Linked DNA regions of Prochlorococcus marinus str. MIT 9312. The protein of the gene in region 1 interacts with the protein of each later gene in a pairwise test. Links are inferred from orthologs where the notes say so. Each region holds a gene or a part of one and is shown in the gene's direction. Other genes may lie near its edges. The genes, in order: PMT9312_RS05475 and PMT9312_RS00360.

Region 1 (3,043 bases):
TAATTGGGATAGACCCTGGATTAGCCAGAGTTGGATATGGAATTATTGAAATAAAAAATGATAAAAAGATATTGCTAGATTGTGGAGTTATTGAGACAGGTAAAGAAAAAAAAGAAGAGGATAGACTTTATGAGATATTCAAAGATCTTAATGAATTAATAAGTCATTGGAAGCCAAATTTAGCAGCGGTAGAGAAATTTTTCTTTTATAGATCTAGTACTACTATTAGTGTGGTGCAGGCTAGAGGCGTGATTATGATGGTATTGGCCTCTAAAAAAATTAATATTAGTGAATATTCCCCTGCACAGATAAAGTTAACCATTGCAGGGTCAGGAAAAGCATCTAAGAAAGAAGTTCTTGATGCGGTTATGTATAACTTGGAACTTAACAAACCTCCAAAACCTGATGATTCAGCTGATGCATTGGCCATAGCATTAACAAAACTAAATGAGGAAGGCTTTAACTGAGTATCTAATATGACTATCTTTGATAAAAAGAAATTTGAGAGGGATACGTTTAGAAAACTTAGAAATGAGATTTCTCTAATTCAAAGGGAAAATGTAGAAAAGAATGTAAAACTATTTGTTGATACCTTTGTTAAGGAATATAAAAATATTGGTTACATAGCTATATATTGGCCTTTGAAAAATGAAGTAGATATAAGAAGTCTCAAGGAAAAAAATTCTGTAGCTTTGCCAAAATGTATAGATAAGAAAGAGTTGTTTTTTTATCCATGGGATGAAAAAACTCTTACAAAAGACTCAGAGGGGATACTAAGTCCAAATAACTCTTTTTTATTAAGTCATGAGCAGATAAGTATAATATTTGTTCCATGTCTTTCTGTTGATAAAAATTTAATAAGATTAGGTTATGGAGGAGGCTATTTTGATAAATTAAGAAGAGATAAAAATTGGCGTAATGTTCCATGTATTGGAGTATTAACTTCTAATTGTGTAAGTAAGACTCCATTAACCAGGGCTGAGTGGGATATTCCCTTATCAGGCTTTATCACAGAAAAAGAAATATTTGTATAATAAAAATTTTAAAGCAATTTATAAATAGTTTTTAAAACAATGGAAAATAAAGAAAAATACAATAATTTATCAAAATTAGTTGAAAAGTTAAAGAAATCAGAAGATCCAAAAAGAAAATATGAATACATTTTATGGTTAGGAAAAAAATTAAAAGAACCAGATAGTAAGATCCTTGTTGAAGAGAACAAAGTTATGGGATGCGTTTCAGAAGTTTTTGTTAAGGCAAATATTAAAGGCGGTAAATTATTTTGGGAAGGATATTCTGATGCACTAATAACAAAAGGTTTATTGGCATTTCTAATTAGTGGATTAAATGAATTAACACCTAATGAAGTTGTTAAAATAAATAAGAAATTTATAGAAGATACTGGTTTGAAAGCAAGCTTAACTCCTTCACGGTCAAATGGTTTTTTAAACATTTTATTGAAAATGCAGTCTCAAGCAAATGAATTTTTGTAGGCCCAATAATATAAAATTAAATTCAAAGTAAAAAGAAATAAAAAATGAGAAAATGCAAAATTGGTATTGTAGGTTTCGGAACTGTTGGTTCAGGGGTTTATAAAATATTAAGTTCTGAAGTTGATTTACATCCAATTCTAAAAGAAATAGATATTGAAAAAATAGCGGTTAAAGATCTTAGTAAAAAAAGGGATTTTGATCTAGATAATAATTTATTAACTGATGATCCATTCAAATTAATTAATGACCCCTCTATAGATGTAATTGTTGAAGTAATGGGCGGGGTTGATTTGGCGAAAGATATTATTCTGCAATCATTAAAATCAGGTAAATCTGTTGTTACAGCAAATAAAGCAGTAATTGCAAGATATGGAGAAGAAATATACAAAACTGCAGCTAAAGAAGGAGTTTATATATTGTCAGAGGCTGCGGTCTGCGGAGGGATTCCAATAATTGAACCCTTAAAAAGATCATTAAAAAGTAACAGCATAAAAAAAATGGTTGGGATAATAAATGGCACAACAAATTTTATTCTTTCAAAGATGGCAAATGAAAATGCCGATTATAAGGAAACCTTAAAATTAGCTCAAAGACTTGGGTATGCAGAATTAGATCCAACTGCAGATGTTGAGGGACATGATGCTGCTGATAAGATTTCTATTCTTAGTGAACTCGCATTTGGAGGTAAAATCAAAAGAGACGAGATACATTCGGAGGGCATTAGTAAAATTAATCTAAAGGATATTGAATATGCCAATAAATTAGGATTTGAAATAAAACTTTTGGCGTTGTCCGAAAGGCGACAAATTAATAGTAACGATTCACTTGCTTTGAATATTTGGGTAGGCCCTTCGTTGATTCCAAAATCTCATCCATTAGCAACAGTTATGGGAGTTAACAATGCATTATTGATAGAGGCTGATCCTCTTGGAGAAATAATGTTATATGGTCCTGGTGCAGGAAGTGGTCCAACAGCTGCATCAGTAGTATCAGATATATTAAATCTGCATGCCTCTTCAGTAAAAAATAATAATTCAATCGATCCATTATTATCTTTTGATTTCTGGAGAAACTGTCATATCATAAAATCCAATGAAATAAATAAAAAAAATTATCTTAGAATTATTTGTCTTGATAGTCCAGGCGTTATAGGAAAGATTGGAGATATCTTTGGAAATAATAATGTATCAATCGAATCAATTGTTCAGCTAGATGCAAGTGAGGATAAAGCCGAAATTGTTGTTATAACTCATGAGGTGAATAATGGAAATTTTGAGAAATCGAAAGATGAAATAAATGCTCTTAATGAAGTCAAAATTATTGCTAGTCAATTAAGTTGTATTTAGAGAAATAGTTTGCAAATTTCTTTATAGCTTGTTAAACCGAAGAAAGTAAGTGTTTGGTTTTAGCACCTTAATGATTCATTCAGAACTATTAGATAATAAAAATGGAAAAAATAATTTAATTTTTTCTGAAGAACTTTATAAAGGCGCTTGTGTAAAAATTAAAAATAGTAATAAGACTTTTCAAGTAATTGGTTTAAATATATG
Region 2 (3,341 bases), 900 kb from region 1 along the record:
AGATAAATTAGATAAATTCATAAAGCAACAGATATCTTGTTTTGATCAAAATGAACATTGGAGTGACCTCCTAAATCTTTCTTTAAGTTGTGACAAGAATATCTTGGGATTAAAAATAAACGGATCCAAAATTCCTCCTATTGAAATCTTTAGTCATGCATCAAGTAATTCTTTAAAGGCAAAAACCCTAGTAATATTTTTAGAAAAAAATTGTGATATTGAATTATTACAAGTAAATCTTGGTGTAGAAAACTCTGCATTATCTCAATCAACATTCTTTTTTTTAGAAGAAAATAGTTCTGTAACTCATGGTGTTGTGTCATATGGTGAAAACAAATCAAATCTAGTTAATTCTCTCAATGTAATTCAACAAAAAAATAGTAAATACAACTTAGGTTCTTTACATTTCAAATTTAATTATGCAAGATTTGAAATTCATATAAAACAATCTGCAGGAAATGCTAAAACCAATATCAAAGGTATGCAAGTAACAAAAAACGATGAACAAATTTCTACTCATACAAAAATATACTTTAATGGTCCAAATGGATTTTTAGATCAAATCAACAAATCTCTTGCTGACGATAAATCACATGCAATATTTGAGGGTTCAATTATTGTTCCAAAAATTGCCCAGAAAACTGATGCTTCTCAATTAAGCAGAAATTTACTTTTATCAAATCTCGCACAAATAGATACCAAACCTCAATTAGAAATAATTGCTGATGATGTCAAATGCAAACATGGAGCTACAATTTCACAATTAAATGAAGAAGAACTTTTTTATATGAGAGCAAGAGGTATCACATTAAAAGAAGCCAGTAAACTACAATTAAGTTCTTACTTTCAAGAAATAATTTCATTTATTCCCGTTGTAAAAGACAGATGGGATTTGCTTGATAAACTTTTAAATGAGAATTAATGGAAACGATTCAAAATTTTCCTGAAATAACCAAGAAAGACTTTCCTCTTTTAAATAAGAATTTAACAAATAATGAGCAAATCATTTATTTAGACCATGCTGCGACTACTCAAAAACCGATACAGGTCTTAAAAAAAATTGATGAATATTACAGAAACTTTAATGCCAATGTACATAGAGGTGCGCATCAATTAAGTGCTAAAGCAACAGAAGAGTTTGAAAATGCAAGATATTTAATTAGTAAATATATAAAAGCGAATTCAACAAAAGAAATTATTTTTACAAGAAATGCTACTGAAGCAATTAATCTCGCAGCTAGATCATGGGGTGAATCTTCTTTGAAAGAAAATGATGAAATTCTCTTGTCAATAATGGAACATCATAGCAATATTGTGCCTTGGCAAATGGTTGCAGCAAAAAATAAATGCAAATTAAAATTTATAGGTATAGATAAAAATGGAAAATTAGATATTGATGATTTTAAATCTAAATTAACATCAAGAACAAAACTTGTTAGCATCGTACATATAAGCAACACACTAGGTTGCTGCAATCCAATCAAAGAGATAACTAAATTAGCCAAGCAAAAAGGTTCTTTAGTGCTAATAGATGCATGCCAAAGTTTAGCTCATCAAAAACTGGATGTAATTGATCTTGATATAGACTTTTTAGCGGGTTCAGGACATAAACTTTGTGGTCCAACAGGTATTGGTTTCCTCTGGTCAAGACAAGAAATTCTAGAAAAGATTCCTCCTCTCTTTGGTGGTGGCGAAATGATTCAAGATGTTTTTGAAGAGACAAGTACTTGGGCAGAACTACCACATAAATTTGAAGCTGGAACTCCTGCTATTGCAGAAGCCATAGGTCTGGCAGAGGCAATAAATTACATAAACAATATTGGATTGAATAATATTCATAAATATGAAAAAAATATTACTAAATATTTATTTAAAAAATTAAATCAGATAGAAGATATTGAAATTATCGGTCCATCTCCAGAGATAGATCCAGACAGAGCATCACTTGCTACTTTTTATATAAAAAATATACATGCAAACGATATTGCTGAAATTCTTGATTCGAAAGGAATTTGTATCAGAAGTGGACATCATTGCTGTCAACCTCTGCACAGATATATCGGAATTAAATCAACGGCTAGGATTAGCATGAATTTCACAACCAATAAAGAAGAGATTGATATATTTTTAGAAAAATTGAAAGAGACTATTAATTTTCTAAAAATGTATTCTTAAATATTCAAAGCGTTTTTTAAAAATTCCTGAGATTTTTTCATTACTAATTCCTTAGTTTCAATATTTTTAAAACCATGACCCTCATTTTCGAAAAAAATAGCTTCTGAAAATTTATTATTCCGAATCAATATCTCTTGAATTTTTAAAGTTTGTTCATATGAGATAACTGAATCTTTTTTGCCATGAAACAATAAGATAGGTTTTTTTATTTTGTTAATTCGATTTATAGGCGATCTATATATATATTTATCATGGTTTTTTTCATAATCTCCTACCAAAGAATTTAAATAATCTTTTTCAAACCTATGGGTTTTGTAATGCATCTCCTTAAGATCTATCACAGGATATTTACAAATTGCAGCTGTAAAAATAGACCCATACGATAAGCAATTTAGAGCGGTGAATCCACCAGCACTATTACCAAAAATTACTACTTTTTCACTATCAACTAGATTTAATTTAAGTAATTCAAGTGCTAGTGCTTTGCAATCATAAGAATCAACAATTCCCCACTTATAGTTCAACCTTTCTCTATACACTTTCCCAAACCCAGATGATCCTCCATAATTAACTTCAGCAACAAAAAATCCTTGAGCAGTCCAATATTGAACTTCAGCATTATAGGAGCCATCAAAACATGAAGTTGGTCCACTATGAGCTCTAACCAAGAGAGGTGGTTTTCTAAATTTTTCAACAAGCGGCCTATACAGAAAAGAATGAGTTAATTTATCTTCAAAACCTTTAAACCAAAATGATTCGGGTTTTGAACAATCCTTTATATGTTCAACATTTATTTCCTCAAAAAAATCTGATGAAACTTTTTCTTTGAAATCAATTTCAAATAAATTACCCAAAAAATCAGATCCAAAACCTTTTAAAACAACTTTCTTCTCAAAAACACTAAAATCACTTACTGCAGTAAAAGGAGTAGAAAATTTTTTAAAAAATGCAAGATCTTTATATTGTTCCAATATCCAACTATTTTCTTTTTTTGCCAAACAAAATAAATTTTGTAAAGTTCCTGAAAAAAATGCAATTCCTGAAACCCATTGAGGTGCTCCATATTCAATCCAATTTCTCTTTATTCTTTTCGTAATAAAAATACTCTCAATTTCACTAACATCTAGAAACAATAAGTTCCACCATCCAGAACTATCTTCAGAACA

The links.
Region 2: the proteins of PMT9312_RS05475 (region 1) and PMT9312_RS00360 interact in binary tests that used the Escherichia coli proteins (3 or more experiments, as listed by UniProt). The link is inferred for Prochlorococcus marinus str. MIT 9312 from one-to-one orthologs.

Annotation. Positions count from the first base shown.
Region 1 is NC_007577.1:972,982-976,024, reverse strand. Bases 82-2,783 are described here. They hold PMT9312_RS05475 (SufE family protein), read left to right. Parts: upstream 82-1,073; coding sequence 1,074-1,493; downstream 1,494-2,783. Other genes in these bases: PMT9312_RS05470 (homoserine dehydrogenase), read left to right, coding at 1,538-2,783; PMT9312_RS05480 (5-formyltetrahydrofolate cyclo-ligase), read left to right, coding at 477-1,034; ruvC (crossover junction endodeoxyribonuclease RuvC), read left to right, coding at 82-467. In the rest of the region: more of ruvC, read left to right, coding at 1-81; more of PMT9312_RS05470, read left to right, coding at 2,784-2,839; PMT9312_RS05465 (hypothetical protein), read left to right, coding at 2,910-3,043. UniProt on the Escherichia coli protein: Participates in cysteine desulfuration mediated by SufS. Cysteine desulfuration mobilizes sulfur from L-cysteine to yield L-alanine and constitutes an essential step in sulfur metabolism for biosynthesis of a variety of sulfur-containing biomolecules.
Region 2 is NC_007577.1:74,931-78,271, reverse strand. What follows is about bases 49-3,048. They hold PMT9312_RS00360 (aminotransferase class V-fold PLP-dependent enzyme), read left to right. Parts: upstream 49-921; coding sequence 922-2,175; downstream 2,176-3,048. Other genes in these bases: PMT9312_RS00355 (alpha/beta hydrolase family protein), read right to left, coding at 2,172-3,048; PMT9312_RS00365 (SufD family Fe-S cluster assembly protein), read left to right, coding at 49-922. Also shown: more of PMT9312_RS00365, read left to right, coding at 1-48; more of PMT9312_RS00355, read right to left, coding at 3,049-3,341. UniProt on the Escherichia coli protein: Cysteine desulfurases mobilize the sulfur from L-cysteine to yield L-alanine, an essential step in sulfur metabolism for biosynthesis of a variety of sulfur-containing biomolecules.